Regions from separate parts of the Burkholderia humptydooensis genome, predicted to be linked through region 1. Evidence: predicted binding sites of a transcription regulator. Region 1 holds the regulator's gene; each other region holds the start of a gene.
The links. The regulator FliA, encoded in region 1, starts transcription of late flagellar genes. The targets are predictions, from matches to a motif close to CTAAAGTTTNNNNNNNNNNNGCCGNTA.

Region 1 (5,250 bases):
GTTCGTGAACGAGTTCGACATCACGAACGACGGGTGGCCCGTCGCGCAGCCGAGGTTCACGAGGCGGCCTTCAGCCAGCAGGATCACGCGCTTGCCGTCCGGGAAGATGATGTGGTCGACCTGCGGCTTGATGTTCTCCCACTGGTACTGGCGGGTCGACGCGACGTCGATTTCCGAATCGAAGTGGCCGATGTTGCAGACGATCGCGTTGTGGCGCATCGCCTTCATGTGATCATGATTGATCACGTGGTAGTTGCCGGTGGCCGTCACGAAGAGGTCGGCCTTGTCGGCCGCGTATTCCATCGTCACGACGCGGTAGCCTTCCATCGCCGCCTGCAGCGCGCAGATCGGATCGATTTCCGTCACCCACACCGTAGCGCCAAGGCCGCGCAGCGACTGCGCGCAGCCCTTGCCCACGTCGCCGTAGCCCGCGACCACCGCGATCTTGCCCGCGATCATCACGTCGGTCGCGCGCTTGATGCCGTCGACGAGCGACTCGCGGCAGCCGTACAGGTTGTCGAACTTCGACTTCGTCACCGAATCGTTCACGTTGAACGCCGGGAACGGCAGGCGGCCGTCCTTTTCCATCTGGTACAGGCGGTGCACGCCCGTCGTCGTCTCCTCGGTCACGCCCTTGATGTGCGCGAGGCGCTTCGAGTACCAGTTGCCGTCGGCCTCGAGGTGGCGCTCGATCGACTTGAAGAGCGCGACTTCTTCCTCGTTGGTCGGCGTCGCGATCACCGAGCGGTCCTTCTCGGCCTTCGAGCCGAGGATGAGGAGCAGCGTCGCATCGCCGCCGTCGTCGAGGATCATGTTCGCGAACTCGCCGTTCGGCCATTCGAAGATGCGGTGCGAGAACTCCCAGTATTCGTCGAGCGATTCGCCCTTGAACGCGAAGACGGGCGTGCCGGCTTCGACGATCGCGGCGGCCGCGTGATCCTGCGTCGAGAAGATGTTGCACGACGCCCAGCGGACGTCCGCGCCGAGCGCCTTCAGCGTCTCGATCAGCACGCCCGTCTGGATCGTCATGTGCAGCGAGCCGGCGATGCGTGCGCCTTTCAGCGGCTGCTGCGCCTTGTATTCGTCGCGGATCTGCACGAGGCCGGGCATCTCGGTCTCGGCGATGTTCAGTTCCTTGCGGCCCCAGCCGGCCAACGCGATATCGGCGACGACGTAATCTTGTGCGGATTGGGAATCGATGACAGCGGCGTTCATCACGCCCTCCTTTCTAAAAAAAGTTCTAGAAAATTGTGACGTGAGCGCCGTTCAAGTAAGCGGCCGACATCGGCGGGAACGATCGCCGCTAAGCGACGATGCTGCGCCGACACACCGCTCGGTTGACCATTTCCGAGCCTGGCGGGCGGGGCCCGTCGCAACGCTCCTCGGAAACGAGGTGGGATTGTAGCAAATCGAGACGAAATTTTCCTGTCGGGCGGGGCCGGCCGCTCCCGTGCGGCATTTTGCCCGCTTCGCCGGCGCGCGCGGTTCAGCCGCGCCTCGCGCGCGAGGCCGCCGCGCGGCCGCTCAGCTCTCCGTGCCGACCCACGCCTGCTCGCGCAGCTTCGCGCGCAGCCGCGCGACCGCCTGGCTGTGCAGTTGGCACACGCGCGACTCGCTCACCTCGAGCACCGCGCCGATCTCGCGCAGGTTCAGCCCGCGCTCGTAGTACAGCGACATCAAGAGCTTCTCGCGCTCCGGCAGGTGCTCGATCGCATCGACGAGCGCGTCGCGCAGATGCTCGTCGAGCAGCGCCGACAGCGGATCGCTGTGATCGGCGCGGTAGCGGTCGAGAAACGGCTCGTCGTCGGCCGAGCGGTCGAAGTCCTCGTAGTAGACGAGCTGGCTGCCGTGCAGGTCCTGCAGCATCGACTGGTACTCGTCGAGCGGCATCTGCAGGTGCGCGGCGATCTCCGTCTCGTTCGCCGAGCGGCCGAGCCGCTGCTCGACCTGATGCACCGCGTGCTCGACCTCGCGCGAGGTCTTGCGCAGGCTGCGCGGCAGCCAGTCGTTGCTGCGCAGCTCGTCGAGCATCGCGCCGCGGATGCGCTGCGTCGCATAGGTCTCGAACTGCGCGCCCTGGTCTTCCTTGTAGCGGCTCGCCGCGTCGAGCAGGCCGATCATGCCGGCCTGGATCAGGTCGTCGAGGTCCACGCTCGCCGGCATCTTCGCGACGAGCTGCAGGCCGAGGCGACGCACGAGCGGCGCATATTGCGTCAGCACTTCGTCCTGGGAAATCTTGCCTTGAGCGTTATACATCATGCCCTCTCTTCGTCGTGGCGTTCAGGCGGCATGAGCCGCGCCTCGTTCAAACGCCGAACTTCCCGTCCGGACCCGGCCGATGCCCGGACTCGGGCGCATCGGCCAATACAGCAGATCGGCGGCGATCTGCCGGTAATCGCGCGCCGCCGCCGCCGACGGGAACGCGTCCACCACCGTGTGCGCGAGCCCTCGCGCGCGCTCGATCAGCGCATCGGCGGCGACGCAACCGGCGTTCGACAGCGACACGCACAGATACCGGCTCGCGACGCCCGCGAGGTTCTCGTAGGCGGCTCTCGCGTCGGCCGCGCTCTGCACGTGATTGATCAGCACGCGAAACTGCGCGAGCGCGTGCGCGTAGTGCAGCCGCTTCATGCACGCGTACGCCTCGGTGATCGCCGACGCCGACACGCGCGTGACGATGAGCACGTCGTGCGCGTCGCGCGCGAGCGCGGAGAACGCGCCGCTCGCGTCGAGCTGCGCGTCGACCAGCACGATGTCCGCCGCGCCGTCGCCGAGCGTCTCGAGCTGCGCATCGCTGTAGCCGACGCGCGCGAGCCGCGACGCCTCGCACACCGCGAAGCCGAGCTCGTGCCGCACCGGCTCGCCGTCGCGCAGCCACGAGCCGCACAGCGTCGCCGTGATCGAGCGGACGTTCGCGCGCTCGTCGACGACGAGCACGTCCTTGCCGAGCGCGGCGAGCGCCGCGGCGAGATTGGCGACCGTCGACGTGCAGCCGACGCCCGACGGTCCGCCCGTCACCGCGACGACGCGCGACGCGCGTCCGGCGAGCAGGCGCCGCAATCCTTCTGCCTGGTCGGCGATGCGCTTATCCAAAGCGGACCTCGTGCAGTTCGTTGCCGGTGCGCGGGCTCAACGCGGACAGCATCGCTGGCAGGTCGTCGTCGTGCGGCACGAACGGCGAATCCTCGCGCGGCGCGCAGAACGCGCTCTTGAGCAGGAATTTCTTCGTCGCGACGTACAGGTTCTCGGGCACCTTCTGGCCGGTCGACACGTAGTGGACCGGCAGCTTGTAGCGGATCACCGTGTCGAGCACGCCGCCCAGGTTGCTCGCCTCGTCGAGCTTCGTCAGGATGCAGCCCGCGAGATCGGGCAGGGCCGCTTCAGACTGGCCGGCCGCGCTGCGATACGCCTGCACGACTTCGTTGAGCGTGTCGCCGTGGCTCGTCGCGTTCAGCAGCAGCAGGCGCTGCACCGGCGTGTCCGCGCCGTGCAGCATCGCGATCTGGTCGGACACCGTGCGGTCGCGCTGGCTCATGCCGATCGTGTCGATCAGCACCATGTGCTTGTTGCGCAGCTCGGCGAGCGCGAGCTGCAGATCGCCGCCGTCCTTCACCGCGTGCACCGGCACGCCGAGGATCTTGCCGAAGATGCGCAGTTGCTCGTGGCCGCCGATCCGGTAGCTGTCCGTCGTGAGCAGCGCGACCTTGCTCGCGCCGAAGCGCATCACGCAGCGCGCCGCGAGCTTCGCGGTCGTCGTCGTCTTGCCGACGCCCGTCGGGCCCATCAGCGCGAACACGCCGCCGCGCTCCATCAGCGCATCCTCGCTGTCGAGCACGGGCAGGTTCGCCGCGAGCACCGACTGCGCCCAGTCGGCCGCCGCGTCGAGCGTGTCGTAGCCCGCGCCTTCCGGCAGGTTGTCGACGATCATCCGCACGAGCTGCGCGGAGAAGCCCGCCGCGAACAGGTATTTCGTCAGCGCGCCGTGCACCGGGTTGCGGCGCTGGCGCTCGTTCCACATCAGGCCCGCGAACTGCTCTTCCATCAGCTCGCGCAGCGAGCCGAGCTCCTGCATCACCGTATCGTTGACGATGCGCTCGATGCGCGCCTTCACCGCGTCCGCGACGGCGGTTGCCGCATCATCGGGCAGGCGCAGCGCCGGCTTCGCCGCCGAAGGTTCGTCGGGCGGCAGCCGGCGCGCGGCATGGCGCACAATGTCGAGCGCCCATTCGGGCGCTTCGTCGGCTACCGCGCGCTCGCGCGGCGCGTGCGTTGCGTGCGTTGCGCGCGCCGCAGCGCGCGGCCGCGCAACGAGCTCGTCGTGCTGCTTCGTCAGCCGCTTCGCGTGCTCGACGAGCCACGGCGCGGGCTCGGACGGCGCGGCGGGCTGGGCGGGCATGGAGACGGCGGGCTGCGCGTCGCCGTCGGCCGATGCGTCGACGCTCGCGCCGAACACCGACGAGAACACGTCGGGCATGCCGCCCGCCGCGTACGGATTCGCGGCCGCGCGCAACGTCGGCGCCGAGGCCGACGCGCCGGACGCGGCGGCGCTCGGCACGACGACCGATGCGGCGGGCGACGCGAACGACGGCCCCGAAGGCGCATGCGGCTGGGCCGCGCCGTGCGCGGCAGCCTCGGCCGCGCGGCGCGTCGAGATGTCGGCGAGCTCGGCGGCGGGCAGCGCGACGATCTCGACGCGCCCGTCTTCGAGCGTCCGGTTGGACAGTACCGCCGCGTCGGCACCCATCGCTTCGCGCACGAGGCGCAGCGCGTCGCGGCTCGTCGGACCAATGAATTTGCGAATGTTCAAGCGGTACCCCCAATGACGTTAACGACCTTGATCGTGCGCGTGTCCGGCACTTCGGCGTAGGACAGCACTTTCAATTGCGGCAGGCTGCGGCGCAGGAAGCGCGCGAGCATCGCGCGCAGCGCGTGCTGGACGAGCAGCACGGGCGGCAGCCCCATGTTCTGTTGGCGCAACATCGCGTCTTGCGTGCCGACGAGCAGCGTGTGCGCGAGCCCCGGCTCGAGGCCCGGATTCGCACCCGTGGCGAGCGCCTGCGACAGCACGCGCTCGAGATTCGCGTCGAGCCCCATCACCTGCATCTCGCCCGCGCCCGGATACCACTGCTGCGTGATCGCGCGGCCGAGCGAAAGACGCACGGCGGCCGTGAGGTCGTACGGATCGGTGATGCGGCCCGCCTGCTCGGACACGGCTTCGATGATCGTGCGCATGTCGCGGATCGGCACGCC
Region 2 (5,250 bases), 1.0 Mb from region 1:
TAGCTCAGTCGGTAGAGCGCCGGACTGTTAATCCGTAGGTCCCTGGTTCGAGCCCAGGTCGGGGAGCCAGCTTCGAAGGCCCGTCGTTCGCGACGGGCCTTTTTGCCTTTCCCCTCCGGGTTTTCGTTGCGCCGCGCACCGTCGCGCACCCGGCGGCGTGCTAGAGTCGTGCTCCGCTTCTCGCCACGTCTGCCGCCTCGCCACCGATGAAAAACCGTTATTTCGCTGTCCTCGCGACCTGCGCCGCCCTTCTTCCGATCGCAACGACCGCCGCGCGCGGCGAGGAAGTCGCCAGCGTCAACACCAATTTCCGCCTGACGGGCTCCGATCGCGTCGTCGTCGAAGCGTACGACGATCCGCTCGTGAGCGGCGTTACCTGCTACGTGTCGCGCGCACGCACGGGCGGCATCAAGGGCACGCTTGGCATCGCCGAGGACCCGACCGAGGCGTCGATCGCGTGCCGGCAGGTCGCCCCGATCCGCTTCACCGAGCCGCTCAGGCAGCAGACCGACGTGTTCAGCGAGCGGCTGTCGTTCATCTTCAAGACGCTGCACGTCGTGCGCGTCGTCGACAAGAAACGCAACACGCTCGTCTACCTGACCTACAGCGACCGGATCGCAACGGGCAGCCCGAAGAACAGCGTGACCGCCGTGCCCGTGCCGGCCGGCACGCCGATCCCGGTCAGGTAACGAAGCCCGCCGCGCCCGAAAGCCGAGAGCCGAGAGCCGCCGCCATGCGATCCGAACGCTCGCGAGAGGAAGTCCGCTACTGGCGCACGCCGCTCTTGCCGGATGCGGACTTCGTCACGGCGACCTATCGCGATCACGCGTTCGCGCCCCACTGGCACGACGCGTACACGATCCCCGTCATCGAGGCGGGCGCCGAGCGCTACACGTGCCGCGGCAGCGCATATGTCGCCGACGCGGGCTCGATCCCCGTCATCAATCCGGGCGAAATCCACACCGGCTCGCGCGCGGCCGACGACGGCTGGCGCTATCGCGTCGCCTACGTGCCCGTCGATTTCATTCGCACGCTCGCCGACGAAATCGCCGGCAAGCCGCAGCCTGCACCGTGGTTCCGGCTCGACGTCATCCACGATGCGGATCTCGCCGCGCGGCTCGTCGCCGCGCATCGGTTGATGGAGGCGAGCGGCGGCGCCGCGGCCCGTCGCCTGCGGCCGGGCGAGGGACTCGGGGCGGCCGGCGGGAGTTCGGGTTCGGCTTCGGTTAGGTCCCTCGCCTCGCCTACGGACTCGTGCTCGTTCCGCGCAGGCGCGGCTCGGTCTCCCGACGATCCGCTGTCCGCCGAAACCACGATGCTCGACGCGTATTCGACGCTGATCGCCCGCCACGCGGGCAATCGCAGCGCGACGACGCGCGGCGTCGCGGCAGACCGTCGGCGCGTCGACGCGATGCGCGAGCGGCTTGCCGCCGACCTGTCCGAGACCGTCACGCTATCGGACGCCGCACGGGCGGCCGGGTTGTCGCCGTTCCATGCGGCCCGCCTGTTCTCGCGCACGACCGGCATGCCGCCGCATGCATGGCGCAATCAGTTGCGCCTGCAGCGCGCGCTCGCGCCGCTGCGTGCGGGCGCGAGCGTCGCCGATGTCGCCGCCGCGTGCGGCTTCGCCGATCAGAGTCACTTCACCCGCCATTTCAAACGAATGTTCGGGGTACCGCCGGGGCGTTGGCAGCCGTCGTAGCGTGGTGGCGGCAAGCAGGTTGGCTACCCGCTTCAGTTCCAACGCGCCAGTGTTTCGACGCTCCACCTCTAGCGTCGGCTTCGGCAACGGCAACGGCAACGGCAAAAACTACAGCACGACACCGCAAGAACGTACAAGCGAGCGCGCGCCCCGCCCCGCTATCCTCCGCCGGACAGGAGGTAGCCGTCGTGTCCCAGTCCTGCTCCACGCATCCCCCACCCGGCCGGCTCGCCGAGTTCGCCGCCGGCGTGCGCGACACCGTCCCGATGATGGTCGGCGCGGCGCCTTTCGGCGTGATCTTCGGCACGCTCGTCACGACCGGGCCGCTCGCGCCGTGGCACGGCGAGCTGATGTCGCTCGCGCTGTTCGCCGGCTCCGCGCAGTTCATCGCGCTCGGCCTGATCGCGGGCGGCGCGAGCTACGCGGTCGTGCTCGCGACGACGTTCGTCGTCAACCTGCGCCACCTGCTGTACAGCGCGACGCTCGCGCCATATGTCGCGCATCTGCCGCTGCGGTGGCGGGCGACGCTCGGCGCGCTGATGACGGACGAAGTGTTCGCCGTCGCGTATGCGCACTATCGTCACGCCGAACCCGGCGCGACGGGACCATATCACTTCTTCGGCTCGGGCATCGCGATGTACGTGAACTGGCAGATCTGGACGATCGCGGGCCTGCTGTTCGGCGCCGCGTTCCCGCGCCTGCAATCGCTCGGCCTCGACTTCGCGATGGCGGCGACGTTCATCGCGATCGTCGTGCCGCAACTCGCCGCGCTGCGCTATCTCGCCGCCGCGGCGACGGCGGGCGCCGTCGCGCTCTTCTGCCGCGCATGGCCGTACAAGCTCGGCCTGCTCGCCGCCGTCGCCGCAGGCGTCGCGATCGGCGTCGCGCTGACGTGGCTCGCCGCGCAACGCACGCGCCGGCGGACGGATGCCGCGTCATGAGCTACGCGCTGCTGATTCTCGGGATGGCGGCGCTCACGTCCGCGATCCGCACGACGCTCTTCCTGCTCGGCGATCGCCTCGTGTTTCCGCCGCTCGCGCTCGCCGCGCTGCGCTTCGTGCCGGTGACGGTGCTGACCGCGATCATCGTGCCGATGACCGTCGCGCCGCACGGCGGCGACGCGGAGCTGACGTGGCGCAATCCGCGACTCGTCGGCGCCGCCGCCGCAGTGCTCGTGTCCGCCGCGACGCGCCGGCCGCTCGTCACGATCGCCGCCGGGCTCGCGGCGTTCTTCTTCTGGCAGGCGCTCGTGCTGCCGCACGGCTGGCTGCCCGGCTGAGCCGTCTTCGCCGCGGCGCGCGACATCGGCGCGCACGGCCCTCAAGTTCTCGCGCGCGCTGCCGTTAAGAGGATGCAGCCCCGCGCCCGGCGGCGGGACCCGATCCAGACGAGACCCGGTCCATCCGGCGTGCGGACCGGCGGCCAGCCGCCGGGCCGCGCAGCGCGCACGCGGCCCGCCCGCGTCGGCTCGCGTGCGGGCGAAAGCGCCGGTCGAGCCGACCGGCATCGAGCATCGAGACAGACATGGGCCAGATCACTCTCACGCTGAAAGACGACACCGTCGTTTCCTTGCGCAAAGACTACGATGCGTTCGTGCGCGTGTCGCTCAAGCTCGATCCGCAATTCGTCACGCCGTCGTTCGAGGATTTCCTGCGCGCGAAGCTGCTCGACAGCATGGTGCCGCTCACCGAGCACGCGGTTCAGCGGCTTCTGCAGGGCGGCCAGTATGCGTGGGCGAAGCGCACGCTCGACAAGGAGTTTCCGGACGTCGTCTCGATCCTGATCCGGCAGGCGGGAGAATTCGGTTTCGGCTTCGCGTCGCGCTCCGAATGGACGCCCGACGAACTCGCGAAAGCGTGCCGCGACTGGGCCGCCGCCATCGTGTCCGGCGCGCAGGGCGACGCGGCGCTCGTCGATCCGCTCGCCGCGCAGATCAAGTCGGCCGTCACCGACATTCAAACGCTCGAGGAACGGATGCAGACGCCCGCGTGGCGGCTCGCCGAATCGCTGCGGCAACGCGTGTACGAGGCGAAGCTCGCGTGCGAGATGAGCGTCGGCAGCGTCGCGCGCGAAAAGCTTGGCGAGCTGCGCGGACTGCTCAGGCTCGGCATCTCGCACGGCTCGTTCCAGAAGCAGGAAGCGCAACAGATCATGGAATACCTGCGCCTTTTGAAGCCCGAGATCTTCGTCGAGGAGCCGTATGACATCTTCGCGCGCGCCGCCGCGTGGTTGCGCAGCGTGTTCATGGTCCAGACGCCCGCGCGCGGCGCGCAGAACGCGTCGCAGCCGCAAGGCCGGCGGCGCTCGTAGCGTGCGGCGCCTCCGCTCGTTCATCGGCGCGCGCGGGTAGGCGATTCGACCGCGCGAAAGCGCCTCCCCGACAACGCAACGGCCCGGACCGCATGATGCGATCCGGGCCGTTGCCCTTCAGCCTGAGCGCGCCGCGTCGGGCGGGCCTTCCGGGGCGAACCGCCCGCGCGCCTCGCCTGGCGGCGCTTACTCGCCCGCGCCGGCCTTCACGCCGCCGTTGACGGACACCGAGCCGTTCGCGCCGCCCACGACGCCCTTCGCGAGACCGCCCGCCGCGCCCGCGACACCGCCGACCGCGTTCGTCGCGCCGCCGACCACGTTGCCCGCCGCGTTCGTCGCGCCTTCGACCGCGCCGCTCGCCTTCGTCTTCGCATCCGCACCGAGTTCGGCCGCTTCGTCGGCCTTCGCCTTCGCCTTGGCCTTCGCGTGCTTCACGTGCTTCTTCGCCGAATGCTTGACGGCGTTCTCCGCCGCTTCCGGCGATGCAGCCGACGCATCGCCGCCCGCGTTCAGTTGCGCGCTCGCGCCCGCCTTCTGGCCGAGCACGTCGGCCGAGCCGCCGACCGAACCTTGCGTCGCCACGCCTGCCGTCTGCGCGAAAGCGCTCGTCGCCATCGCCGCCACCGCGGCACCGATCAGCATTGCACGAATCTTGGACATCGCAATTCTCCTCAACAAAGTCGTTGGATGCGGCGCGCCTTCGAACCGGCCCGCCGCTATGGGCCCGCCGCGACATGCAGCGAGTCCGTGTACAGACCGGCCGCTCTCGTTCGCAGTTCGCCGTTCTCGCCAACTGTTACCCACCGTTTCATTTGCTGACGAGTTCGACACACTCGCTTACAAGCGGCGGCCCGAATCGCGCGAAACCCGGACAACATTTGACGCGCGCCTTACACCGCGCGCGGCGCGCATCGCTTATGATGCGATGCCCGCTGCGCGGCGGGCTCTCGTCTGCGCGCGCTCGTCTCCGTTTTCATTGCCATGCCCAATCTCGATTTCACGCTGACCGGCGAATTCGTCGAACTGCATAACCTGCTGAAGCTCACGGGTCTCGCGGATAGCGGCGGCTCGGCGAAGATGATCGTCGCGTCGGGCGCCGTGAAGGTCGACGGCGCGATCGAGCTGCGCAAGACCTGCAAGATCCGCGCGGGACAGGTCGTGCTGCTCGGCGACACGCGCATCGCCGTGCACGGCGCGTCATAGCGAGCCCCTGCCGATCGTAAGGCCATCGACGACGC
Region 3 (5,250 bases), on a different replicon from region 1:
CGCTCAATTTCCTGCTGACGTTCAACGGCGGCGCCGCGCCGCTTGCGTATCGTCAGTGCTTTGCGCTCGGCGCGCTGCTGACGCTGCTGCCGCTGCCGCTCGTCGCGCGGCTCGGCTCGCGTCGCGCGGCGGTCTCGCCCGCTGTTTCCGTGGACACCCAATCGAGTCGATCATGAACGAAACGAACCCGTATTTTCAGGAAGTCATCGACGCGCACGTCGACATCGAGCGTTGGTTGTCCGGGCAGGCCGAATTCGACCGCCTGCCCGCATTGCTGGGCCGCTTTTCGCCGCATTTCTCGATGATCGCCGCGCGCGGCGCGTCGCTCGACCGCGCCGGCCTCGACGAACTGTTCCGCCGGGGACACGGCCAACGTCCGGGGCTGCGCATCGAGATCGACGAACTGCAACGGATCGGCGCGTGGCGCGACGGCGCGGTGATCGGCTACCGGGAAACGCAGATCGACGGTGAAGATCGCCCGAACACGAGACGCTCGACGGTCGTGTTCGAGTACGACGCGGCGTCGCGCATCGTCTGGCGGCATCTGCATGAAACGCCGCTCGCGACGTGAGACCCGGCCGGGCGACGTCGAATCGGTTCGAACGTGCGCACCGAAAGCGCGCATGTCATCGGCGCCAGCGCCGCTGCCGCACACTCGGCGCATCCGGCACGCATCGACGCACGCCGGCCGACGCATCCTGAAGCGATCGCTGCCGAACGATCGGCAGCCAGATCGTGAAGCGCGAGCCGTTGCCCGGCTCGCTGTCGACCGCTATCCGGCCGCCGTGCTTTTCGACGATCCCGTACGACACCGATAGCCCGAGCCCCGTGCCCTTGCCGACCGGCTTCGTCGTATGGAACGGATCGAAGATCTTCGCGAGCCGGTCCGCCGGAATGCCCACGCCCGTATCCTCGATCGCGATCGTCACGCCGTCGCCGTCCCGGCGCGTGCGGATCGTGATCGTGCCGCGCTCGGCAATTGCGTGCGCGGCGTTCATCAGCAGGTTCATCACGACCTGGTTCAACTGCGACGGCATGCATTCGACGGCCGGCAGCTCGCCGTAATCCTTGACGACCTCCGCCTCGTACTTCAGCTCGCTGCGCACGACGGTCCGCGTCGCCTCAAATCCCTCGTGGATGTCGGCGAAGTTCCATTCCTCGCTGCCCGCACGCGAGAAGTCGCGCAGGTCCTGCACGATCCGCCGCACGCGCGGCGCGCCCTCGATCGATTCGTCGATCAGCGTTCCGATGTCCCGGCGCAGGTAATCGAGATCGACTTCCTCGTGCGCGGCGCGCAGGCGAGCCCGCTCTCGATCGTGAACGTCTGCAGCGATTCGAGCAGCGCGGTCTCGGCCGTGAACAGCGCGCGCGGCAGCGCATGTCGAGTGCACGGCGGGAATCGAAGAGGACAACGAGGTCACGCCAGATCTCCCCTTCATCAGACGGCGTCAAACGCGCCGATGTCTTCGTGGCCGGGCGCGGCGCCGATCGCCGCCGCGAGCCGCGATGCGTCAATCGAGCAGGCCGCGCGGCGGCGGCTCGCCGCTTCCCGCATCGACGAAAATCACGAACGGAGCCACTTCGTTCGCTTCGAAACGGCGCACCTGCGCGGCCTGATGCGACGACACGACGCTGCCCTTCGTCATCAGCAGGATGCCACGGCTGTTGTGCAGGTCGTCGGCAAGCCGCATGCCTTCCGCGAGTTGCGAAGCGTTGATTCGCGATACGCTCGCGCGCCGGTCGAGCGCCGGCGATTCCTTCGAGAGCGCGACGAACCGGTCGACGACGCGCGCGTCGTAGCGCAGACCGGCTTGCGAGACGAGCACCGCCATTGCCTGCTGCACGGTGTACAGCCGCTTGAACATGCTGCCGCTGCACAGCGCGTCGAAGTCGCGCGCGACGGCCAGAATGCGCGAGCCGAGCGGAATCGCGTTGGCGGCGAGTCCGTCGGGCGTGCCGCGCCCGTCGAATCGCTCGTATTGATGATGGATCAGGTGCGCGACGCGGCCGAGCTGCTGAACCGGCGTGAGCACCATCTGCGCGCGCAACGGGTGCTGGAAATAGAGCCGGCTCTCGTCCGGCGCCATCCGGTCGAGCGGCTTGTGCAGCAGCTCGTCCGGCAACGACAGCTTGCCGATGCCGTGCAGCAGCCCCGCGAAGAACAGCTCCTGCGCTTGCCAGCCGCTCATGCCGAGCGCGAGCGCCAGATTGCGCGCCGCCTCGCCGACGCGCTGCGATTCGCCGCCGGGCGCGCCGCAGCGCAGCTCGATCATGTTCGCGCACGCCTGAACCATCGCGGTGAAATTGTGCGTCAGGTCGCGCTGCGCGTCTTCGAGAAACAGCATCGTCTGGCGGATCTCCTCGACGCGCGCCTGCACCTGCGCTTCGAGCCCCGCATTGAACGCGCGCAACGCGTCGTTCTGCTTGCGCGTGAGCGCGTCGAGCCGCGCGGTCTCGCGGCGCAGGCGCTGCTGCTCGAGCGCCTGCTCGACGGTCAGCAACAGGTCGTGATCGTCCCACGGCTTCGTCAGGTACCGGTAGATGCCCGCTTCGTTGATCGCGCGCACCGCCGAATCGATTTCGGAATAACCGGTCAGCAGAATGCGCATCGTGTCCGGATGCCGTTCGCCCACGCGCGCGAGAAGTTCCGCGCCGCTCATCCGCGGCATCCGCATATCGGACACGACCACGTCGACTTCGCCCGCGGCCAGCAGGGCGAGCGCCGCTTCGCCGCTGTCGGCGCACAGCATCCGGTAACGCTTCGGGCGGAACACGCGCTTGAGCGACGACAGCACGCTCGGCTCGTCGTCGACGAGCAGCACGACCGGCTCATCGGCGGGCGCGTCGCCCGCCGCACACGCCGGCCGTGCGTCGTCCTCCCCGGCGGACCCGTTGCTGGGTATCGATATCGAAGGACTGCTCGCTTTCGCTCGTTCGCTCATGATGCCCTCATTCCCGATTTCTCTTTTTTCTTGGATATCGGCAGCGCGAACGATCAGGCGCACTAGGGAAAACGTGGGAGATACCGGAAGACGCGAGAAGCGCCGCGTGCGAATCACTCAATCTCAGTCATCCCGACGATTGGGCATAATCGGCTTCAGTCTCATTCAATTCGTTAAACGGCTATTTAACGCACTATTTTCGCATTCGCTTTTCATTCCGCTTCATTCAAGACTGGAACCGTCTTCGTCGTCCATCTTTCGCGAGCGATTCGCGCGCGGCGTCAGCGCCAGTTCGCGTCGACCCACTGGCAGACGCCCTCCCACGCCGGCGTCTTCATGTACGCGGCCGTTTCGCTCTCCAGCAGCGGCGCCTTGCGCCAGTCGTCGAGCCCGACCGTTTCGCCGAGCACGAAATTCGCGCGCCGGTAGCATCCGCCGAGCAATTGCGTCGCCTGCTGCGTCGCGAGCATCGCGGTCGTATCGAGTGTGAGACCGAGCAGCGCCGATGCCGGCACATCGTGGCTCTCGAGGGGCCAAAACCACGTCGTCACGCCCCATCTGAGCGGATCGCCGATCGCGCTCGGGCGGATGCCTTCCTGACTGATGCCGGTGCCGAGCGACAGCACCCGCAAATTGCCGAGCTCGCCGCCGAGACGGCTCGCAAGCGCCTCGGAAACGGCCGTCATCGAAGGATTGTTCGCGAACAGGCCGCCGTCCGCGAAATAGCCGAGCGACGGCACTTCGTACGGCGGAAAATACGAAGGCGCGGCCGACGTCGCGAGCGCCGCGTCGACAAGCGCGACATGGCGATACGCATTGCCGCTCGCGTTCGAGAACGTGCATGCGGACCAACTGCGCAGCGCCGGGTCCCATAGCCGTGACGAATTGATGACGGTCAGCCGGCGCAACTCGGTCAGATCGCCGCCGCGCAGCAGTTCCTGCGCGATGCGCTTGAGCCCGGTGTTCACGTACTGGCACGCGAAAAGCCCCGGCCCGGCGGACGCGGCGAAGCTCGCCGCGCCCGTCGCGATCGTCTCTCTCTGCTCAAGCCACGCGCCGCTCTCCTGGAATATCTCGGCTCCCCGGTTCCGGTAGACGTCGACGACTTCGGAAATCGACACGCCGCGCGCAAGCGCGAGCGCGAGCAGGCCGCCCGTCGACGTGCCGGCGAAGCCGTCCGCCTTCGCCAGGATGCCGCTGCGTCGATCGAGATCCTGAATGAGCAACGCGGTGATCAATCCCCTGATGCCGCCACCGTCGCAACTGAGAATCTTGAATGCCATCGCGGTTCTCCTCGGCTCGTGAAATTCGTGAAATGCAGGTGCGGATGCTTCCGAACGAACGCGGCGACGCCGTGCAGGCGCACATCGGATGCAGCACGCATTCGATCGCGCTTGCGCGTTGACATCGCCGTGTCAATCCGGCTCGGCATTTCATTCGGATCAACCTGTTGCGATCGCTTCGCCGCAATAGCGGCTTCGCGGACCGCCGGCTGCAATCGCGTTGTCGATGCCGGACACCCGCTCCCGTCTCGCTCGCGTCGACGCGAATCGCGAATCGCGAATCGCGTATCGCGTATCGCGTATCGCGTATCGCGCGGCGACGCATATTCTTAAATTAGGATGCGCGAGACGCTTTGGCCAGGCCGCGACGCAACGATTCGATGCCGGCGCGCTCGACGTTCGGCGCATCGCGCACGGTGGGCGCCGCCGGCGATCTACGGGGCCGGCCTCGCCCCGGAGCCGCCGGCGCCGCGCGAGCCGCTCGCCCCTCCGTCCCCGCGGCGCCGACGAAGAACACGGCTCGCCAGCCGACGTGCGGAATCAGCGCCGCGGTGATGAGCCCGCCCGCCACGCCGCCCACGGTGAAGCCGCACGATACGATCATCATCAGCGATACGCGGATGCGCCGCGGACTGTATTCGCCGGCGAGCGCCATCGCGTTCGGCATGATGCAGCCGAGCCCGAGCCCCGCTGCGAAGCGCCAGTCGATCAGTTGCGAAATCGCTTGCGCAAAGCCCGTCGCGATCATGCAGACGGAGAAGCACAGCGTCGCGCCGATCAGCACCGGACGCCGGCCGATCCGATCGGCAAGCGCGCTGAACACGAGCGAGCCGATCAGCATGCCGAACAATCCGGCGCCAAACACGGGCGACAGCGCCTCCTTCGCAATCCCCCATTCGCGGATCACGACGGGCGCGACGTAGCCCATCGCCTGCACGTCGAAACCGTCCATCACGAGGCACGCCGCGCACAGCGCGACGATCGCCCATTGATATGCGCCGAAGCGGCGGTTGTCGAGCATCTCG

Region 2: the regulator FliA is predicted to act here: its motif matches at 3,022-3,048, upstream of AQ610_RS05915 (DUF4088 family protein).
Region 3: the regulator FliA is predicted to act here: its motif matches at 3,118-3,144, upstream of nosR (nitric oxide response regulator c-di-GMP phosphodiesterase NosR).

Annotation. Positions count from the first base shown of each region.
Region 1 is NZ_CP013380.1:250,314-255,563, reverse strand. Features, by position in the region: gene ahcY (adenosylhomocysteinase) at 1-1,215, opposite strand, end outside; S-adenosyl-L-homocysteine riboswitch at 1,251-1,390, opposite strand; gene AQ610_RS01140 (RNA polymerase sigma factor FliA) at 1,525-2,259, opposite strand; gene AQ610_RS01135 (MinD/ParA family ATP-binding protein) at 2,281-3,093, opposite strand; gene flhF (flagellar biosynthesis GTPase FlhF) at 3,086-4,807, opposite strand; gene flhA (flagellar biosynthesis protein FlhA) at 4,804-5,250, opposite strand, start outside.
Region 2 is NZ_CP013380.1:1,283,296-1,288,545, reverse strand. Features, by position in the region: tRNA gene AQ610_RS05940 (tRNA-Asn) at 1-69, shown strand, start outside; gene AQ610_RS05935 (CreA family protein) at 207-689, shown strand; gene AQ610_RS05930 (AraC family transcriptional regulator) at 734-1,702, shown strand; gene AQ610_RS05925 (AzlC family ABC transporter permease) at 1,891-2,643, shown strand; gene AQ610_RS05920 (branched-chain amino acid transport AzlD family protein) at 2,640-2,981, shown strand; gene AQ610_RS05915 (DUF4088 family protein) at 3,227-4,012, shown strand; gene AQ610_RS05910 (hypothetical protein) at 4,199-4,672, opposite strand; gene AQ610_RS05905 (RNA-binding S4 domain-containing protein) at 4,994-5,215, shown strand.
Region 3 is NZ_CP013382.1:793,068-798,317, reverse strand. Features, by position in the region: gene AQ610_RS22595 (MFS transporter) at 1-176, shown strand, start outside; gene AQ610_RS22590 (hypothetical protein) at 173-571, shown strand; partial or broken gene nosK (nitric oxide sensor histdine kinase NosK) at 627-1,310, opposite strand; gene nosR (nitric oxide response regulator c-di-GMP phosphodiesterase NosR) at 1,512-2,942, opposite strand; gene AQ610_RS22575 (patatin-like phospholipase family protein) at 3,224-4,225, opposite strand; partial or broken gene AQ610_RS22570 (MFS transporter) at 4,721-5,246, opposite strand.